DNA from 2 places in the Paenibacillus sp. GCM10028914 genome. Region 1 is predicted to be linked to the other one. Evidence: predicted binding sites of a transcription regulator. Region 1 holds the regulator's gene; the other holds the start of a gene.
The links. The regulator LexA, encoded in region 1, represses DNA repair genes until DNA is damaged. The targets are predictions, from matches to a motif close to CGAACATATGTTCG.
Positions count from the first base shown of each region.

Region 2: a site for LexA is predicted at 3,678-3,691, ahead of ACFQV5_RS17990 (YhjD family protein). Genes of this name have one in related genera too.

Region 1 covers NZ_JBHTFO010000015.1:105,981-117,323, reverse strand. The annotation lists gene metH (methionine synthase) at 1-1,465, opposite strand, end outside; gene ACFQV5_RS14045 (acireductone dioxygenase) at 1,644-2,180, shown strand; gene ACFQV5_RS14040 (hypothetical protein) at 2,265-2,780, opposite strand; gene ACFQV5_RS14035 (FixH family protein) at 2,834-3,238, opposite strand; gene ACFQV5_RS14030 (HAD family hydrolase) at 3,440-4,231, opposite strand; gene ACFQV5_RS14025 (hypothetical protein) at 4,289-4,813, opposite strand; gene ACFQV5_RS14020 (DUF896 domain-containing protein) at 4,881-5,081, opposite strand; gene ACFQV5_RS14015 (LysM peptidoglycan-binding domain-containing protein) at 5,238-5,606, opposite strand; gene lexA (transcriptional repressor LexA) at 5,788-6,414, shown strand; gene ACFQV5_RS14005 (hypothetical protein) at 6,604-7,170, shown strand; gene ACFQV5_RS14000 (hypothetical protein) at 7,396-7,608, shown strand; gene glnA (type I glutamate--ammonia ligase) at 7,803-9,131, opposite strand; gene ACFQV5_RS13990 (MerR family transcriptional regulator) at 9,158-9,568, opposite strand; gene ACFQV5_RS13985 (methionine gamma-lyase family protein) at 9,651-10,904, opposite strand; gene hflX (GTPase HflX) at 10,959-11,343, opposite strand, start outside.
Region 2 covers NZ_JBHTFO010000017.1:96,459-107,801, forward strand. The annotation lists gene ACFQV5_RS17965 (hypothetical protein) at 98-1,171, shown strand; gene ACFQV5_RS17970 (YqzE family protein) at 1,303-1,497, opposite strand; gene ACFQV5_RS17975 (N-acetylmuramoyl-L-alanine amidase family protein) at 1,660-2,460, shown strand; gene ACFQV5_RS17980 (divergent polysaccharide deacetylase family protein) at 2,536-3,297, opposite strand; tRNA gene ACFQV5_RS17985 (tRNA-Leu) at 3,473-3,556, opposite strand; gene ACFQV5_RS17990 (YhjD family protein) at 3,732-4,136, shown strand; gene ACFQV5_RS17995 (hypothetical protein) at 4,246-4,461, opposite strand; gene ACFQV5_RS18000 (hypothetical protein) at 4,605-4,937, opposite strand; gene ACFQV5_RS18005 (xanthine phosphoribosyltransferase) at 5,061-5,633, opposite strand; gene ACFQV5_RS18010 (YkvI family membrane protein) at 5,807-6,856, shown strand; gene ACFQV5_RS18015 (AAA family ATPase) at 7,291-10,500, opposite strand; gene ACFQV5_RS18020 (metallophosphoesterase family protein) at 10,497-11,343, opposite strand, start outside.

The DNA of each region.
Region 1 (11,343 bases):
CATACTTATTCACAAGCAGGTCATACGATCGGCGAGCTACATTTAGTTTGTCCTGACGATTAATTGCCTGTCCACTCTCATCAATCGTACCTACCACCACTGCAGCTCCGTACTTATGAACCAGCGGGGTAACTTTCTCAAATTTCTCTTCACCATCTTCAAGGTTAATGGAGTTAATTATCGCCTTACCTTGTGAATAGCTTAATGCCAAGTCAATGACCTCTGGGTCAGTTGTGTCCACCATGAGAGGAACTTTAACCTTTTTACCGACAAGTTCAAGAAACTTTATCATGTCTTCTTTCTCTTCACGATCCGGATCCTGTACGCAAATATCGATAACATGTGCACCGTTCTTCACTTGAGCACGGGCAATTTCAGATGCTTCCTCGTACTTTCCTTCAACGATAAGCCGTTTGAATTTACGGGATCCAAGGACATTCGTACGCTCTCCGACCATATACGGACGGTTATCCTGCTCAATATAAACAGGGTCAATACCAGATAGAGCCGGCAAGTGAGATCCGTCAAGCTGACGCGGAGGGTACTGGCTCATGACATCACATAGAGCACGAATATGATCTGGTGTTGTACCACAGCATCCACCTGCAATGTTCAGCCACCCTTTTTCCGCAAAAGCACCCATTTTCTGTGCAAGAGACTCAGGGGATTCATGATAATGTCCATTCTCATCCGGCAACCCGGCATTCGGATAACAACTGATTGCAGCTGAAGACATGTCCGATAATGACCGAATATGATCTCTCATAAACTCTGGACCTGTTGCACAGTTCAAACCGATAGATATAGGTTCTATATGTTCTAATGATATGTAAAATGCTTCTATGTTCTGTCCAGCCAAAGTGGTTCCCATAGGTTCGATCGTTCCCGAAATCATGATCGGAAGCTTAACTCCCGTTTTTTCATAGGCTTGTCGTATACCGATCGTACCCGCTTTTACATTAAGTGTATCTTGGGATGTTTCGAGCAGTAGAGTATCAACGCCACCTTCAATTAAAGCTACAGCTTGTTCCTCATAACTATCAATTAACTCTTGAAACGTAACTCCACCGGTAACAGACAGCGTTTTCGTTGTCGGCCCCATCGCTCCTACGACATAACGAGGTTTCTCTGGTGTTGAGTATTTATCTACAGCAGCACGAGCTAGACGAGCCGCTTCCAGATTAATTTCACGAGCAAGTTCTGGTATATCGTATTCGGCAAGTACAACCAAGGTTGCGCCAAAAGTATTGGTTTCAATAAGATCTGCGCCTGCCGCTAAATATTGTTCATGAATGGATTGTATAATATCAGGGCGCTTTAGCACTAACATTTCATTGCAGCCGTCCAATTCGTCTCCACCAAAATCCTCTGCTGAGAGGTCCTCCTGCTGGATCATGGTACCCATAGCACCATCAAGAATTAATATTCGTTCTTTAAGTACTTCCTGTAAGCTAGGCTTGCTCAATGTATACCCCTCCCGGCAAAACGTTAAATCTTAGTGTAACAGAATCTATTTCAATAGAAAAGAACGAAATCTTAGGAAAGATGCGATGTTTCAGCATTATATGATAATTTTCTGGTGACAAATAAGAACAGCAACGATATAATACTTATTAATCCAAGTGGAGAAAGAGGGATAGAATATGGCAGAAATCGTTATTCGTAATACGAACGAACGGATCACCGGAGTCGATAATGTTCGGAATTTCCTGAACAACCAACAAGTTATTTATGAGCACTGGAACATCGAAAAGTTACCTGAAGAACTTCAGTCCAATTTCGCCCTGAACGATGAGGACAAAAAACGCATTCTCGATATTTATGATGAAGAAATCCGTGATCTGGCTTCCCGCCGTGGATATAAAATTTGGGATGTCATCACTCTATCTGAGTCAACTCCTAATCTAGAAGATCTTTTGAAGAAATTTGAAGAAGTTCACACTCATACAGAAGATGAAATCCGGGCGATTGTCGGCGGTAAAGGCATCTTCATTATTAAAGGTGCGGACGATTTAGGATACTTTAATGTTGAACTTGAACCTGGTGATGTAATCTCGGTACCTGAAAACACACCTCACTTCTTCACATTAATGGAGAATCGCCAAATTATTGCTGTACGTCTCTTTATCGAAGAGAATGGTTGGGTTGCTGAACCAGTAGCTGACCCTGGATTCCAATAAGCTTTTATATCTATATTCATTATGTAAAACAGCAGCCTGAGCTCTCGATGGGAGCCCTGGCTGCTGTTTTTAGATTAAGAGCGGTCAATCCATTGAGCCTTTGTCTAATCGAATAGAATAAACATTATCGTTCGATAGCCAAAACTCAATTGTTTGGTTTAAATTCTTGTCAACAAAGCCGATGATATCGGCCCCTTGTTCAACTCTTGTGTAAAAATTATTTCCATACGCACGAATGACTTTTTCTTTGGAATCCCCAACTTGAATTCCTTTTGAAGTTGCAAACGAACTATTCTCATAAACAATAATACGAATTATTTTATCATCGTTAAAGTTTGTTGCGATTTTTGTTCCGTACTCCCAAGTGTAGTATTCAAAAAGAGAATTATTTTTGTCTGCGGTTGGGGCAGGCTTCAAGCCATTGATGCTCTGATTCAGTGCCAAATTTCCGATTTTCTCTTGGACAAGTGGTGTTGTTTTTACGGTCAAATAATGAGCGTTACGAGGACCCAAATTTACATACACAGTGAATGCCAAATAGATTCCAACACCTATAAGTAAGATTAAAAGAGCATAAGAATAACTTTTCTTAATTTTCAAAATTGAAACACTCACTTTCTCAGATGCACCAGCTACCCAAAGATAAGACTGAATTATTCAGTCACTGTTAACTCTTTTAATGGCATGGAGTGCTGTCCTCGTGCAGTTACATGTGATGTAATTCGGTATGTCCCCGGTTCATTAAACGATTTTTCCAACTCATAGTTTCCGTCCTGAACATGTTGAATAGGAACCTTCACTTTCATGCCTCCTCCTTCGCGTACAATTTCAAACTCAACGTCACTCGCATCCTCAACTGGCTCCCCAGACTGAGTGACTTTCACTTGAATAAGCACTTTTTCTCCAACAGCCACCGTTTCAGCATTCAAACTCAGATCTACTATAATTGGATCAACCATGACTAGCTCATCATTTTGTTCTGCTTTACTATTGTTACAAGCAGCTAAGGCGATTGCCATTAGAATCATAACCGAAATCAGAGCGTACTTTTTCTTCATCAAGTTATACACCTACTTTTGAGTCGTATGTATTTTTCATTTCACTCTAATGCTGTCGATAATTTCTTCCATCATTATACAACTGTTTTAATGAACTAATATGCTCCTTTGCTTACAATTGTGTGACGTTTATCACAGAGAAATGTTATAAAAAAAACGATTCTCTCATCAAAGAGAGAATCGCTTTTAGTCCTTCAAAAATTATAAAGAGGATAAAATATCGTGAAGCTCGGTCAAACTCTGTATTTCAAAAGAAGGTACAATCTCTGGATCCTTAGGACGGTCCGTACGGTTAATCCAAACGGTTGTCAATCCAGCAGCGTTGCCGCCTTTTATGTCTGTAGTCAGTTTATCTCCAACCATTACAGCATTCTTCGGTTCAATTCCAAGCAACCCAAGCGCATGTGTAAAGATGGAAGGATCCGGTTTGCCTTTACCAAAGTTCCCCGAGATTACAATGTGATCAAAGTAAGGAGCCAGATCAGGAACCCCATCTAGCTTCTCTTGTTGAAGGTCGGGACTACCATTAGTAAGAAGCAGAAGCTTCACATTACCTTGTAGCTGTTTTAAAACATCAAAAGTCTCATCATAGACATAAGGACGTTTTCTGCGTTCTGCAGCGAATCGTTCTGCGAGTTCAGCAGCTAGCTCATCGTTGTCTACCCCGAGAGATTTCAAGCCTCTACGCCAGGATTCAGTTCTGTAAACAGGAGCGAGTTCCTCCAGACGACGGAATTCCGGTTGATCACCGGCGGAGAAATTTGCCCACAAGCCTTCATATGGATTAATGCCGATCATTTTGGTAAACGCAAAAGTGTCATAAGATTCATACAATGTTCTTGCTTCATTACGAACCGCAGTTAAGAGAGCACCAGCATCAATCCCAGTGCTCTTCGCAGCAACCTGACAAGTTGCTTCAAAAGCTTCCTCTACACTTCTTTCATCCCATAATAACGTATCATCCAAATCAAACATTACCGCAGTTACCGACATCTCTCTCCATCTCCCTCTACTCTCCGCTATTGAACAAACAATCCTTCTATTGGTGTTCTATTGGTGTTCTACTGGAATATTATTAACTTTCGCAAATTGCTCAAGTCTTTCCCCCATCGCTTTTGTATCATAACGATTAATTAGACGAGAGAACACCCAGTTTCCACCACGACCTTTAGTCTCGATGACTACAGAACCTTGCAAAACCTTGATTTTAGAAATTTCGGATGCAGTCAATTTACGCTCACGGTTAAACTTGAAGGTCGAAACTGTACTGCGTCCTACTTTTAAATACGGTTTCCGTAAGAAAATCATTAAAGCAAGTAACAAGTACAAGCTTACGCCGACCCAGTTCAACGTCTGACTACCAGCTCCAGCTTCAACAGTAGCGATACCAAGCAGTGCATATAAAGCTGCCAATGCCACTAGAACGATAGGCAACACATATTTACGACCTTTAAATACATCACCATCGTTGGTTACTGTCGAGGTAGTACCCACCATTGCTTGCCCTTGCTTCTTACGTTGCTTGTTTAGTTGAGACATATTCTTGCTGACTTTTCTTTCCCAAGATCGAGACATGAGTCTCCTCCTCTTCTCTATTGGTCATATATTGAAAATATTTCACAAGCAGACAGTCGGTGATAGATTAATGTTTAAGACCAGCACGATCCTTCTCTTCATCAACCCATTCGATTGTATCCAACTGCTGACGGAAGTTTTTCCGGAAATTATTAAGATAGATTTGACGAAGCTCAGAACGCTCTTTCTGTTCCTCCTCTGTCAACCCTTCATTTTTGTTTTTTCTAGCTAGAACGTTAATACGTTCTACCAAAGCATCGATATCCATTCTTTCGCCTCCAATAAATAATTCAGTTTTAACTTTGACATGTGAAAAAGAGCTTGTCAAGGAATCTTCTCCTTATCAAGCTCGTACATGCGCGCTCTTCTATTATTGTATCATTTTTCTCATAGATTATAAATTCGGGTTCAAAAAAATGTGCGGTTACCAAAGAGGTAAGGAAAGTACATCTCCTGCTTGAATTTCGGGTCCTTTCAGTCCATTCGCCTCACTAATAGAGCTTATGTATGCCCTTGTGTCCATCTTTTCTGGTTTGTATGTTGCTGCGATACTCCAGAGTGAGTCACCTGGTTGTACAATTACATTCTTCTCAGCTATAGGCTTCTCCAATCCGCCAGCAAAAACTGAGAATGCCCCCGTCCAGCCAGAAACAAAAATTAAAATTACGAGCATCATCTTACCAACTCGTGTCTTCATCCATTCCACTGTACGTTCCCATAGCGTGTTCTCTTTATGTCCTTCTTCTTGAAACTGCCCCTCGTAAATACTGCGATATGTAGTGTATCTCATCATTTATCATCATCTCCCAAACAAGTGTTCTCTTATGAATTCAATATAACACGAACACTTGTTTGTTTCAATAGTTTTACGAACGGTTGTTCTTAATATTTTTTTATTTTAGAACTTATGTTTGTACGAACGGTAGTTCTATGATATAATTTTCCCAAACGTTACTAAATGGGGTTGATACGGAATGTCGAAGATATCCAGCCGCCAGCAGGCGATTTTGGAATTTATCCGCAACGAAGTTCGGAGTAAGGGCTATCCGCCTTCCGTACGAGAAATCGGTGAAGCTGTTGGACTAGCTTCCAGTTCAACAGTACATGGTCATCTTGACCGTTTAGAGAAGAAAGGCTTAATCCGACGTGACCCTACGAAACCGAGAGCCATTGAGCTACTTGGTCAAGAAGAATCGGAGACTAGCAATTACTTTACACACACCATCTCCAGAGTACCTGTCGTTGGTAAGGTAACTGCCGGTGTTCCAATTACAGCAACAGAGAACATCGAAGACTACTTCCCATTGCCTCAGCATTTTGTTGGAGACAATAAAGTATTCATGTTAACCGTAGTAGGCGACAGTATGGTTGAAGCTGGCATACATAATGGTGATTATGTCATTGTCCGCCAACAACAAACTGCCGACAACGGAGACATCGTTGTTGCTATGACTGAAGAAGATGAAGCTACTGTGAAAACTTTTTATAAAGAGAAAGACCATATTCGTCTTCAACCAGAGAACCCGATTTACGAGCCACTTCGCTTAAATCACGTCACCATTCTTGGTAAAGTTGTTGGTGTTTTTAGAGATATTCACTAAGTTCGATGATTATCTTTGCAAGGAATTGAAAAGGCTGCTGTCTTGTCTTAGTACAAGCAGCAGCCTTTTTGTGTGTTTCCTTACATAAGGAGCAACTTTCCTTTAACTCCCGCGTCTATAAAGGTAATTACTTTTTTAAAGTTAACAGTCGTAATTGGATTAGGGCTACATGAAAGGAGTTTGCTTTAAATGAAGAACATTACAAGTATATTTATGTGCGCTATATTAAGTATCATTTTGTTTGGCTGCTCGTTTGAGCAAAAAGAAGTCTCAAATTCGGATAGTCCAGTAATGAATTATGAATTATTGGAGCTAAGTGATGTTTATAATAACCTTGAAGATTTAGCCAATGATTCTTCACTCGTTGTAGAAGTCAAACTCACAGCGAAAACGGAAGAAGTCTCGTATGGAGGGGCTGATTTTATTTTGACGAATGCAACAATCATGGATGTTATTAATGGAGACACTAAGTATATGGATCAAGAAATCAAACTTTTTGAAGTAAAATACTATCATACAGACCCATCCTCAACGGGGGATCATTTTATATTATTCTTAGATAAATATGAGGGTCCCGTATATAAAGAGGAAGCATTTGTAATCACAGGGGTCTACCAAGGCAAATATACCATTGATCAAAACAATAATGTTCATTATAAAGCTTCAGATTACAACGGGATTGTCACATTCCAATCAAAAATCACACCAACAACCGTTGATTTATTTAAAGAACAGATTAAGAGCATAAGGAAATAAATAAACTCAATACGAACTATGTAATATTACCCAGACGAACTTTGATCTTGTCAATCCGTATTGCGCACTCTTCATCATGATCTCACTGAAATTAGAATAATTGCCTTATTGTATTCAGTTGAAGTTTGATGGGTAAGTAATATTTACAGACACATATAATTCTGTAGTAAATATTTCCTACTTTTGATAAACTGTATATAGTGCTTATGACATGGAGGGGAGATTATGCTGAAAGAAATAAAAACAGCAATACAGAAAAAACAGATCGTGACGATACGCCTTAATAATGGAGACATAATGCAAGGCATACCTGATGCATGTACAGACCGTGTAACGATGCGTAGTGTGTATGGTCCTGTCTGGGTGCCGTTGGATGAAATAAAACATGTTAGCCGATTGATCAAATTTGAACGTAAAAAAGACCCTGTCAGAATATAACTGACAGGGTCTTCACGTCTTCTCGCTTTCCTTCTGTCGCTTGTGCAATACACACCGACTTATTGCTTGATAAATATAAGTCCCACACAAACTTCGGAGCAATATGGAGGCAAAGTCCTCAAAGTAACTCCTCTTCTCACAGTGCCCCCAAAAAGAAAAACCCTCAACGCTTAGAGCGTCAAGGGTTTCATCTATTAGTACAAAGTCATGTATTGATCGCGTTCCCACTGATGAACTTGGGTGCGGTACATATCCCATTCAATTTCTTTCAATTCGTAGAAGTGTGCGAGTGCATGGTCTCCCAGAGCTTCGCAGATCACTTCACTACGGATCAACTCGTTAAGAGCTTCCTTCAAGTCAGCTGGCAAACTTGGAATACCTTCTTCGATCCGCTCCTCTTCCGACATCACATAGATGTTACGGTCAATTGGCGCAGGCAAAGGAAGTTTACGCTTGATGCCGTCAAGTCCCGCTTTAAGCATAACAGCCAAAGCAAGGTAAGGGTTAGCTGATGGATCCGGGTTACGTAGCTCTACACGAGTACTAAGACCGCGGGAAGCCGGAATACGGATCATCGGGCTACGGTTACTCGCAGACCAAGCGACATAACAAGGAGCTTCGTAACCTGGTACAAGACGCTTGTAGGAGTTAACTGTCGGATTAGTGATTGCCGCAAAAGCACGAGCATGTTTCAGCTCACCAGCCATGAAGTAACGAGCTGTTTCACTAAGTCCTAACTCATCGCTTTCATCCACAAACATGTTCTCCTTACCATTAAAGAGGGACATGTTGCAGTGCATACCGGAACCAGCTACACCAAAGAGTGGTTTAGGCATAAATGTTGCAATCAGACCATGCTGACGAGCAATCGTTTTGACAACAAGCTTAAACGTTTGAATCTGATCAGCTGCTTTAACAGCATTCGCATATTTGAAATCAATCTCGTGTTGTCCTGGAGCTACTTCATGGTGGGAAGCTTCAATTTCAAATCCCATCTCTTCCAGTGTAAGCACGATATCACGGCGGCAGTTCTCACCAAGATCTGTAGGAGCAAGGTCAAAGTATCCACCTTGGTCATTAAGTTCCATCGTAGGGTTGCCTTTCTCATCGGTTTTGAACAAGAAGAATTCCGGTTCTGGACCAACGTTCATGGAAGTGAAACCCATTTCTTCTGCTTCTTTCAGACTTCTTTTTAAAATGTAACGAGGATCACCCTCAAATGGTCTTCCGTCCGGCATATAGATATCACAGATCAGACGAGCAACACGATCTTCAGAAACCCAAGGGAAAATGACCCATGTATCAAGGTCCGGATAAAGGTACATATCCGATTCTTCGATTCGCACATAACCTTCGATAGAAGAGCCATCAAACATCATTTTGTTATCCAGAGCCTTAGGAAGCTGGCTAACCGGAATTTCAACGTTCTTAATTGTTCCTAGCAAATCCGTGAACTGCAAACGGATAAACCTAACGTTCTCTTCTTTAGCAATACGCAGAATATCATCTTTCGAATAACTCACTCTATCCTCTCCCTTACAACATCTGTTTATTTATTAAAAAAGCGGGACAACTCTCCTTGAATTAAAGACACTTGCCCCGGTCTTTTAGCGGTAATCAATTCCTGTCTGAGCAGGCGACGGAGCTGTGATTCCGACATTTCTCTACGTTTATTCTCTGTATCAGGTGTTATTACTGTTGCTTCTTCTGATTCTTTTGTCACCGGGTTCATTACCTGTTTAATCCCCGCTATGTTTACACCCTTCTCAATCAATGCCTTAATCTCTAGAAGTCGTTCAACATCATTGAAGGAAAACAAGCGTTGGTTGCCTGACGTCCGGGCAGGTACAATCAAACTGTGCTGCTCGTAGTAACGAATTTGTCTTGCAGACAAATCGGTGAGCTTCATGACAATCCCAATCGGAAACAAAGCCATATTTCTCCGAATCTCATCACCCATTACTCATCAACCTTCCAAGTGATCTTTTCTGTACTATTGTAATATTTACTGCTATGACATGTCAATCACATGTTAGGAAATCTCACAACAAATTTCGATCCTTCATCGTTTGAAGGGCCATAAGCACTCCATATTTAACATGAGAATAAGTCAAACCGCCCTGCATATAGCCAATATAAGGCTCTCGAATAGGCGCATCGGCCGACAACTCCAGGCTACCACCCTGAATAAATGTTCCGGCAGCCATAATAACAGGATGCTCGTATCCAGGCATGTCCCACGGTTCAGGTACAACATGACTATCCACTGCTGCTGCTCGCTGAATCCCTTGAACAAAAGCGATCAAATGCTCTGGACCAGAAAAGGATACCGCTTGGATTAAATCCGTTCTCTTCTCATCCCAGGCTGGCTTCGTAACGAATCCTACCTCTTCAAAAATTGCCGCAGCATAGATACTTCCTTTCACAGCTTGTCCTACCGTGTTCGGCGCGAGGAACAAACCTTGATATATTCCGCGTGTAGTTCCAAGCATCGCGCCCACTTCACGTCCAATTCCAGGAGCAGTCAGTCGATAAGCTGCTTGATCTACATACTTCTGCTTACCACAAATATACCCACCGGTTTCTGCAATACCGCCGCCAGGATTTTTAATCAAAGAGCCTGCCATTAAATCTACACCAACTTCTGTCGGTTCACGCTCTTCCGTAAATTCTCCATAACAATTGTCAACGAAGACGATAACGTCAGATTTCATGGATTTAACCTTCTCAACCATGATACCGATCTCTTCAACGGTGAAAGATGAACGCCAATCATAACCACGTGAACGTTGAATACCGATAACCTTCGTTGCTGAAGTGATTGCCTCACTTACACCCTTCCAATCAATCCCTCCGTCTTCAAGCAAATCAACTTCCCGATATCCTATACCAAAATCCTTCAGTGATCCCGTTCCATCACCTGATTCACCAATCACCTTATGAAGGGTATCGTATGGACGTCCTGTTATGTACAACAATTCGTCCCCAGGGCGCAACACACCAAACAAAGCTGTAGATATGGTGTGTGTCCCTGAAGCAAAATGAGGACGTACCAGGGCCGATTCGGCCCCGAATACGTCAGCATATACCTCATCAATCACTTCTCTTCCCCGGTCATTGTATGCATAACCCGTAGAGCCTGCAAAGTGGAAATCACTCACTTTATTCCGCTGGAATGCTTCGATCACTTTCCATTGGTTTCGATCAACAATACGATCAATTTCTTGAATCTGATCAACAATCTTACGTTCTGCTTTAATACTTAACTCTTCGATGTCTTGCGAAAATCTTGCCATAACGAACCGCTCTCTCCTCTTGTCTTTTGTATATATTTATTTTATTAAAAATAATTATTGTTCTATATATTCTTTGACCATATAGCCCATTTTTTCATAATCAGCTTTATTAATACGGACTGCATAAATGATATCGTTATCTTCGAACGTCTGCTCGACAACATCTCCGATTCGATAAAGGATTGCACTTACGTCACCGCGATCAGCTGCAATCCGGAACTTAACAATACCACCTGAAAGATGTTTCTGAATCGCATGGCGCACAGCATCCAGATCCTGCTCATCATAAGCACTAATCTTCAGGTATCCTTCTCCGGATGGCAGCATTTCCAGCTGCTTAGGATCACACGCGTCTTTCTTGTTGAAGAGAACCAATTGCGGTTTATCCGCAGCTCCCAAGTCCTCCAAAATTGACTCTACAACCTTCATCTGCTCTTCC
Region 2 (11,343 bases), on a different contig from region 1:
CCGCGACATCTTGTAACAGCCTTTTTATGGCTTGTCCTATACAATAAATCTAATCTACATGTTACAAATTGTTGATTCACGGAAAGGCGGTTGTTCCTTGAAAGAATTCTCTTATCGATCCGTTATGACAGGGATTCGTGTCACTTTATCATCGATTTTGCTTACTGTAGCCGTATTTTCATCGTCATCTCCTTCAAATGCAGATGCTCCAGATACTTGTTCAGTTGGATGTACATCAGCAGCTCCATCTTTAGACGGCGGTTCTCATAACAACAGTTCAATATCAGCACTTCAGTTGGCTAGCTCAGCAGTTCCAGACCGATTGGAGACATTTACCGAACAGACAATTACTGATCTGGCAGAGCACTTGCCTTTCAAAAACTGGCAGGATGCAAGTCTGGACTACACCCCGCTTGGTCCAGGTACACACAGCTGGCTTATCACTATAGACGATGGAGTTAAGCCTCTTGGTTACCTAATTATTACATCAGATGATCTCGGGGGTTATATTTTAAGCGAATACGGGATCGGTTCCGAGCTTCCATACAGCTTAGCCCCACTCAAAAATACGCTAGCTTCAGCAGGGATTCTAAATACAGGTCAACAGAAAGATTCAACAACGCTTGATTCTCTTCCGCAAGGAAGTAAGCTTGAAGCACAGTATAATTCGATTACGCCTTATTGGAAGGTTACTCTTAAAGGTAAAGCACCGGTGTATGTTCACGCTGTGACAAATGATATTGTTCCTTCAGCCGCAAACAAGGCACCTTTCCCATCCCGAAAGACTAACATAAAATCTAGTGTACTCAGCTCATTAGAATCCTTAACATCATCGTCTGTCATAAACACTCAAGGTGAACAAGATCCATACTCCAATTTAAAATGGCTGACAAACCCCGTCCTTTCCGTCAAGAACGGCAATGACTTCATCCGGCTTCTCCGATCTGATAGCCGAAAGTCTCTCACCTTTACCACTAAAGATCAAAATGCCGCCTTTGGCGCTCCATTCAATCTGACCGGATGGCAGACCTGGTCTCCTAAAGATAAGCTCGGTGCAAAAATCATTTATGTCATGATCCCTCAACGAAACACAGATTTGATTCGGTTTATCCCCGCTCAGAATTTAATCGGTCTCGGCAAATTTCGTGAGGAAGCGAACACATTGAAGTAACTACTCAATCTTCCAGTACTTATTTAACATATTCTAATGAAAAAGGACGTACGCCAGATCAGGCATACGTCCTTTACATTTATCCTTTAGTACTTTTTTCTGTATCTCTTATGAATCACCCTGTCGATGACTTAAGTTTTATGTTTTTTTCTCTTTTTGGATGTCACATCTTCTTTCCACAACGATACTGAGAAAGGAATCATCCCAAACCAACGAACGGTCCACGGTTCCTTTTTCCGAACTTGTTTTCTTTCCGCTTTGGGAGTATCCATATAAGTTACGACACGTTCCGTTATATATTTTATAAGGTCATTGCTACTTGCCATAATAACCCTCCTTAAGCACTCATGTATTCGTGTTACCTTATCAGGATGCTCAGTTCTCAAGAAAATTAGACCCTAGCATGATTTCCGGTTTTTTGCACATCCTAAACCCTAGGAGATATGAATAAGAATACACATATCACAACGAAAGAGGGACACATCAAGATGAACAAACGAACATTACTGGCTGTGCTGGTGAGCATATCCCTCGCGCTTTCGTCGCCTTCACATCTGGTTAACGCAAATAATCCGACAGTTACCACAGCAGAAACCGTAGTCGGCATGAAGCACAATGAGGTACCGCTTCATGATCCTGCTACCGGATCCGAAGATTCTCTTTATTATGAATTGCTTATCCCAGAAGCACACCAACATCACCCCTTTCCTCATGATGTCATTCTGATAGATGTTGGACACGGGGGAATTGACGGAGGTACATCCTATGGCGACATACTTGAAAAAGATATAAATCTCGCCATATCGCGTCAGCTATTCAAACTCCTTCGCAGTGACGGGTATCATGCCGTGCTGAATCGCGATGCTGATTATGCGCTAAGTGAAGATAATCGCTGGCACGCCAGCCGTTCACGACATCGAAGAGATTTGCTTCAGCGCAAGCAGCTGAGTAGTGAAATTCCGACGAAGTTGGTTGTAAGTATTCATGTCAATTGGGGTAAGAACAAATCCAAGCGTGGAGGTCTCGTTCTTCATCAAGCAGAAGGTCGAAGCTATATGCTGGCACAATCTATACAACGACAGTTAAATCTGATGCATCAGAGCAGCCACCAAGTATCGGTAGGTAAACCCTTTTACCTGCTCAACCGAATCGAGGTTCCAGCTGTTATTATCGAGACGGGTTTCATCAGCAATGAAGAAGATCGAGAGAAGCTGACAAGTCCTAGCGGTCAAAAACAAATTGCGGAAGCGATAGCTAGTGGCATAGCCGATTATTTAGCGGCCCTTTAAAAGGGTCGTTTTTGTTATTTAAAATAACAAAAAGGGCGTATTTGGCTCATGTTCGAGCTAATAACGCCCTTTCATTTAGTATGATGGAAGGAGATTTGGCGATCCGTCAGACCTTTCTTGTACCAGCTCATGAATACCAACAAAAGTCACTTTTTGTTGAAGTTCATTTATCGTGCCAAGTAATGCAGCGGCTGTTCGCTCTCCGAAGACGCCAACATGCCCAATGGTAATGCAGGTCTTATTTTTTTCTGCATGCTCCGCTGCACTTCTAAGCTGTTTCGTTACATGCTGAACCGTATGCACATCATCCAGGAAGATATCATTCTTGATATTTGGCATTCCTTTTTCAGCGGCTAGTTTGCCAGTAACAGAGTGGTAATTCGTCTTGCTGTCAACAAAGAACAGTCCTCGCTCCTTGCAAACATCCAGCACAATGGACATAATCCGTTCATCCCCGGTAATTTTGGAACCCATATGATTATTCACTCCAATTGCATGCGGAACATGGTCGATGGCTTCTTCCATCCGTTTACGAACCTCTTCATTCGTCATTTTACTTGTAATAGCGCCGGGTCCGAGCCAATCTGCTTTGCCTTGCTTAGGTTCCATCGGCATATGAATAATCACATCATGCCCCCGCTTATGAGCTTCTTCAGCATCACTCTTACTTGTTGGCAAGAAAGGCATGACAGCAACCGTTATTTTGATTGGTAGCTTTAGCATCTGTTCGGTTCCTTTTTGATCATTGCCAAAATCATCAATTATAACCGCAAGTTTATGTTGAGACGTTGTCTTCCCTGGTTCTTCAGCCATTACCTTTGCTGGATATGCTCCCATCAGAGAGATGCTTAACATGGCAGCACATACTAACATCAAATATTTCCCTACATTTCGCATGAAGTTCTCCTTTCACTACAGATCCTGTCCTTAGTGTTTGAGAAAGAGGCAACAAATATGTAGTTGATAAATGCAAAAAAGACGTTTCCCTTAAGGGAAACGTCTTTTTTAAGGATGCGGTCGAGAGGACTCGAACCTCCACGGGGGTTAGCCCACACGGACCTGAACCGTGCGCGTCTGCCAATTCCGCCACGACCGCATATTCTCGATCACTACAACGATTTCTCATTGCGGCGACAAGATATATCTTATCACGCCATATATTTGGTGTCAACATTTTTTTAGGATCTTGATTAAATAATCAAAAAGGGGTTAAAATAAGAACATGAGTTCGTATCAGGTCTATTATTTCTAAATAAAGGCGGTGAGTATCCATGGCAATCACGGGAATTACAACGGAAGAAAGATCCCTAATCAAAAGCTATTTACTCCTCATTTTCATTCATAAAGTTTTTGAAAGAGACTGCCGAATTATTCAAGAAAGTGGTGTGTTCAAAACTCCTCAACTATACGTTGAAATTGTAGGCAATGGTGCCAAGCGAGCTGCTATTCTGCTACGTGAAATTAAACAGGAATTTGCAAGTCGCACGATCAAGGTATTCGAAATACAGCGAGGACTTCATGGAATCGAGGCACGTTATGCCTGTCGTGGTTATGTCGGCAGTATAGAGCTGCTGTGGCCAACCTTCCGTGAAGAAATGATGTCCCGAATGCGTGCTTATCTTGGTCTCACACAAGTAGACACAGAATCTAAACAAGCTGCTACAGTAAGTCTTTAATCATCTACATTGTTGCTTATCATAAAAAACCGTCTCCAACCAGTAAGTAATCGGTTATCGGAGACGGTTTATTTTATTTCATAAATCCATTTGTACTATATCTTTGTTTCTAAGCCAAAGGGCTTGTCCGCGGTTCGTCATAAAGCTGATAGCTGTAGCTTCGATCAAGCTTCACTACACGACGATTCCGCCTGCGGATAATAACATGCTCCGGGTCCCAAGCAACGACAATACCAATAACATCGTTACTTTCAATGTCGTCCCGAACTACACGGACTCTATCTCCTGAGAGACGGAGTGCATTCAACTGCTCGTCACTTATCATACTCAATTGCTCCTTTCCATCGCATGTCCGAACTTAAATTATTCTCTTATTTCTCAAAAAAGAGACCTAAATGGACTCATTTAGGCCTCTTGAGTGTGTTATAGAAGGCATGAACACTCTGACAAATGTTACTCCCTGTGTACCTACTGCCGTTGTGCAGGTTCGATACTATCATTTGTCTCAAACCAAAAATCAAGCACGGTTGCTGACATGACTCTTTTCTCAACGTATTCCACCTGCTGCGGTGTAAATTGTTGTCTCCAATCATAGGATAGTTCCTCACACAATCCAGCGATTGTTAGCAATTCAGACCATGCAACATAACGCTTATACCAGAAGAACTGAGGATGTTCAATCATATAGGGATAAAGATCATCAAATTCTGTATGTTTACAATCCAAAGCACGTTCAAAATGTACCTTCGCACCATTCAGCTTCTCAATCAAAAACGGCTCGGTTACCGGTTCTTTCCCCATTGTGTTGCCTCCTCTCTCTTTCCTACCCTTTTATTATATGATAAAAAAACGGGTCCGAAAAGAAGTTGTTAAGATTTTAGGCTTGTTTTAGATGAAATCGAAAATAAAACAACTCCAGAAAAGTTAGTCCGCAAACGAGATTTTCCCGTCTTCCAGTGAAGAGATTTTAACTAATGACTCAACCTCAATTCCCTGTTCACGGATTGTTCTTGCACCTGCTTGGAAGCTCTTCTCAATGACAACACCGAGACCTATTAACTCTGCACCAGCACGCTCGATAATTTTTATTAAACCACGAGCTGCATCACCATTAGCGATAATATCATCAATGAATAATACCTTATCGGACTCTCCGATATATTGGCGGGACATCATAATATCCGTAACGATCCCTTTCGTAAATGAAGGAACACGTTCGCATAATGCATCAGGATCGGCCAGCAGTGTTTTTTTACGCCGTGCAAAAACCATAGGTACGCCAAGCTCTAGCGCCACAGCGAAGGCAATGGAAATGCCCGAAGACTCTAGTGTGACAACTCTGGTGACACCCTTATCCTTGAAACGGGCTGCAAATTCCTTACCCATCTCCACCATCATAGCTGGATCCACCTGATGTGTAAGCAAAGCGTCAAGCTTAACAACTTGATCTGATACAATCACGGCTTCCTCTATAATCCGCTTCTTCAACCAATCCATTATATGACCTCCCACGACAGTCCTTTCTCGTAAAAGTACCATATCCGAACTTGTCCAGCAAGTGTTATGGTCATTCAAAATGGACAAGATGGAGTCATGTCCCGAGTCGACCGGGCATACCTTGTACTAATGCGGTATGTTAGCCTGACCACATCGAACAAGGGGGCTTCTAAGTGAACAATAAGATTCGTGTCTTCCAGATAGCTTTTACATACATAGGTACAATTGTAGGTGCAGGCTTCGCAACGGGCCGTGAAATATTACAATTTTTCACCCAATATGGTCATATAGCAACCCTAACTATCCTTCTATCCACTGGGCTATTTATTTGGCTGGGGACCAGAATTATGACACTCTCCAGAAAAATAAAAGCTAAATCATACGAGGACCTAAACAAGCATTTGTTCGGGGAGCGTGCCGGAGGATGGATTAGTCTAATCATGCTTGTGATTCTAATCGGAGTAAACTCCATTATGTTGGCCGGCGCTGGAACTGTTTTTATGGAAAATCTAAATCTGCACTATCAGACTGGGCTAATCTTAACCATGATCGGAACCTTTTTCATCCTTCGCAAAGGAATTCAGTCCATTCTATATATGAACAGCCTGGTCGTTCCCATGATGCTCATCTTATCGCTATTGATCATTTCCCAGACTATAAATACACCTGGTGCCACCAATTTTCTCACACTAACAACAGAGCACAAACTCCCTACAGTATGGCTCTCTCCACTGCTTTACACCGCTTTCAACCTGGTAATGGCCATGCCTGTTCTTGTACCTCTTGGCAGTCAGACAGGTAGTGCCAGAGCTGTGAGATGGGGAGGTATTATTGGAGGAACTGGAGTTGGTTTTATGCTCATGGCTGCACATTTTGCTATGTCGGCACAAATGCCAGGCATCACTCAATTCGAAATTCCAATGGGTAATATTGCGAATCAGCTCGGTTGGTTCGTACAAACGGTCTATATCATCCTCATCTTTCTGGAGATCTTCAGTACATTTGTCGCTGATATATATGGAATAACGCTTCAGCTGCAGCAGCGAACCTCTCTTTCACCACAGACTCTTACGATTGGCATCATGCTGATCTGCTACTTCTTCAGCCAGTTTGGATTCAGCTCGCTGCTGTCTATTCTATACCCGCTATTCGGATCACTATGTTTCTTTTGGGTGCTTCGCTTAACTATTTTCGGTTTTGTACCCAAGCAAAAAATAAAATAGCATTTGCCTATAGCAAAATAGGGATCTCCCAAAGTAGTTCAAATTACTTGATGATACAGGTGATTGATGAAAATTATATAAAATAAAGAAATGGCGGTGTCAGGGAGGTTATCCCTGCGCCACCATTTCTTTATTTTGGTCTATCGTCGTCTTCTTCAGCAGATTATAGGCGAGCGAAAACCTGCTGACTTCCAGGCTCACTTTCGACAGGCCACGACGCAGAAAACGTCTGAATCCTCAAAGCGTTTCCGGACAAGCGAAAGCATTCGCCTAAAAGCTTTCCAAAGGAAAGCTTTCTTCGGAAGCATTCGCCTTTGTGCTCTAATTTCTACCATTAACAAACTTGTTCAGGAAATTAGAGCACAAGAGCGATGGGAGGAATGATTTGTACCCGTAGCGTCTCTCAACAATAAACAGGACTCTCTCTCAAGATCTTACATCTGAATAAATTGAGCTGAAGGGTGAAGCTCTTTGATGCGCTCCACAATATGCTCATGGCAAGTCATCATAATGATCTGTCTTGTTAAAGATACTTCCGCCAGCAACTGAAGAGCATGGCTGAGCCGTTCACTATCAAAATTCACAAAAATATCATCCAACACCAGCGGTATTTTTTCTTGATCTGACATAATTTCGACCAGAGCAAGTCGCATAGCAAGGTATAGCTGCTCCGCCGTACCTCGACTAAGGCGTCCGCTCTCAATAACCGTACCGTTTCTATGCTCAACCAACAGAAGCTGATCCCCCATCCGCATCATAACACGGATATACGAACCTCCGGTTAACCGTGATAAATAGTTGGATGCGAGCTTCAGTACATGCGGCTGTTTTTCTTCTTCGTAAAATTTACGCGTCCGGCTGATCAACTCAGTCCCGATGGAACGAACAGCATATTGTACGACGATATCTTTTAAAGCAGCCTGTCTTTCCTCTAACTGCTGAAGAGTATCCTCCTGATACCCTTTTTGTTCAAGACGCTCCTTCTGCTGTAAAAGCCGACCTCGACGCTCCTGCAGCTCGTCTCTCTCCATATCTACAGCAGCAGCTGCTGCTTCTTTATCCTGACACAATCTCTCAAGTTCATGTGCATCCGACTGCTCCAGTATAAACTCCAGTTGCTCCCGATCTTCCACATTCCAGCCGCTGAACATGACAATCTCGTCGTGACGAATATGACGCTCCAATTCATCAGATCGTATAGCAGCGGCACCCAATCGAAGAAATTCTTCCGAATCCTCTGCTCCGCTAGCTTTCAGGAGATTATTCATACGTTCTTGCAAGCCGTTTCTCTCTTCCACAACTTCCGTTTCTTCATTCGACAATTCAGCCAGTCTCGCGGATAACATCTTTCTTTCCTGAATCGTCTCCTGATAGCTTACCCATTCTTTATAAAAATCTTCTAGTCGCGAAACTGCTGCTGATTCTCCTATGCCCATTTCTCGAGCAATAAGAAGACATTCCTCTTCATAGAGTTTTGCTTCTTTAGACAAGACATCCAGTTTGCCGGCAAGTATTTTTAGCTGTCTTATCCATTCATTCCCCTGTTCCACAAATCCAAGGATATCCATAACAGATTCCGGGGACAGCCGGTTCGGCAACAACCTCTCTTGAAGCCATCTATCCCACTGTTCTTCCAGCTCCACAAATCGCTTTTCTTCTTGCTGGATCACTCGCTGAATATGCGCAAGCTCCGTTTTCTGCTGGGATACCCGTTCTTCAGCTGTATTCACTTCAGCACTAAGACGCTGTAGACGATGCTGCCAGGCTTGCCAATCATCCATCATTTTTCGCAGTTCTCGTAAACGAGCTTCCATCTGTACCGGATCTAAGTGATTATGATGATAACCTCTCCCGATTCTAGGACGAAGCGCTTGCTCGCTCGTAACTGCTGCATACGGATCTTCAATCAGATCAGAAATTAGACTTATCACTTCCTGCTCCCCGGTATGATCACGTTCAATAACCTCACCGGACATCCCCGTATTCTTGAGCAGGTTTACCTCTCGCCGTGCATTCCACCATATATAAATATCACTCACCAGCAGTAGTAGTGCAGAGGCAGCCGCTGCCTCTGGAGCTCCAGTCCATAGCAGAACAGCTGGGAGCACAATCGTAATAATGGATAACCCGATCAATAACTTTCGATAAACGGGTGATATCCCTTTTCCTGTCGAAATCTCGGTCTCTTGCAGCATAGGGGAGACTGTGCCCGATTGAGTCAATCGGGCTTCTCTCCACCGTTCTGCTTCGAGCTGAAGTTTACTCCATAAAGTTAGGGTCTCCCGAGGTCCCGACGGTTTGATCATAAAAAAATGAGACTCTCCTCGTTTCGTTTCCTCCTCGAGGTTCCGCCTCGCTTCTCGTAAAGAAGATTCCGCCGCAGCCAGTGTCCGTACAGCACCTCTATGTTCCAGAGACAAGGTTTCCATACGGCGATCATACCCAGCAAACGAAGCTCCCATTCGGCGGATATCCTCCCGCTGAGAGGCTGATACCCTAAATGAAGACAAGTGCTCTGGAGTCCAAGACTCATCAATATCATGCAATATACGGTAGAGACGATCCTCAAGCATTTGGAATTCACTCTTTAATTTCTCTTGCTCAGACTGCCCCGCATCATAAAGTGGTCTTTTCGACCATAAGGCTTCGATTTTAGGGCCAAATTCCTCAAGGAGCGGATTCTCGGCCAAAAGCTCAAGTCTGGACGATATACCTGCTGAAGCTTTTTGAATCTGGGTTAAGCGGAGTTCCAAGCCTCTTTGCTCTTCACACATCATTTCCCATCGCTTCACTCCATCCAGTGGAAAAAGCGTTCGATCCGGAAGAGAGGACCGCTCAAGACGGTTCTCCTTCCATGAAAGCCATAACGCTCGAATCTCCACTGCTTTGCGGTACAATATCAGATCCTGTAAGTTACTCTGACGCTTGTGCTCCAGTGTTAACAAAGACGCATCGATCTCGCTCAAATCAGAAATAACCTGATTATAATGCATGAGATACGATCCGCTCTCAACCAGTCGTTCCCGTAATTTCTCAATTTCTTGAATAATCTTGGCGCTCTCCTGCACTCTTCCCCTTGGTTTAAACAGCTTGTCCATTTCCTGATTCAGCTTCCGCTCTGCTTGTACGATGCCACTCCCGCCACCGATACCCGCATGAAACAAAAACCGACTCATCTCCTCCGATTGAAGGGTTCGGATTTCCTGTAATTCGCTTAGCGAAATAGCAAACAACTGCCTGAACATATTCCCTGAAACACTATTCAGTAAATCCCGCTCCATCTCCTGCTGTGAAAGCTCATGAATCATGCCTTCGCAGTCCCTAAACGATATATTTAATAACTCTGACTTACTCGCGGCCGCTGATCCTTCCGCCAGTCGGTTGAAGCGCCGAATCATCCAGGTATTTCCACTCTCGTCCTGCAGTGCAAGTTCTCCGCCGTGTACGCCTCCATCATGCGGTTCCCCGCGCTGTGCAGCATGCGAACGAGCAGGGAAACCGTATAGCATAGCACGAATGAAATACAATACACTGCTCTTACCAGCCTCATTAGGGCCATATAATACTGTAAAACTACCGCTGAGCTCCAGCTCTCGCTCACGAACAGCACTGAAACCGCGTATGTTCACTCTCTGTATTCTCATGCCGAAGCACCTCCGGATTCCTGTTCATCGAGCAGCAGAATTGCTGTCAGTTCCATCGCTCTTCGCAGCCATTCCTTCTGTTCTTCTGCAGATATCCCAGAGAGCAGCAGCCTGATTTCAGCTTGCTCCATCAAAGGCTTTAAAGCTCTTCCGATCACACTATCCCTTCCTGCTTCCCCACTAAGCTCAGCTTCCGCTAAACGCAGCATCTCTCCTATAAAGCTATCTTCCTCCAGGAGATGCTCCATCTGAATTTCAGTACCAGAATCAAGACGAAAACCCTCTACCCAGACTCCACCTGCAAAACCAGCAGCACCAAACCGATTGTCTTCTCTTCGGCGGAGTTCAGTCAATATATCATCCAGAATAAAGCCATCCTCTAAATGACGGTGAACCGGACCTCTCCCCTTAATACGTATCCGCACCATACTAAGACCAGAGGTATAGGAATTCGCTATAGATGCAAGCAATTCTTCAATGTCGAGACGTAACTCTTCCGGATGGTGACAATGATCAATAGAGACCTCCTTATCAAACCAACGGACGGTGTCCAGCTCATGAAAATTCATGTCTACGGTTCCAGCCTCATTCACATCGATCACATAACAGCCCTTCGATCCGGTCTCCCGGATATGTCTCCCTTGTATGTTGCCCGGATACACAATATAAGGTGATTCTTGCAATATCCGACGAGAATGAATATGTCCTAGTGCCCAGTAATGGTATCCTGACGAGATTAGATCCTTCTTCGTACATGGAGCATACGTTTCGTGCTCCTGATCTCCGTCTACATTGGCATGCAGAAGACCAATATGAAACAGATCTGAGTCGGTTGCTCTTTTG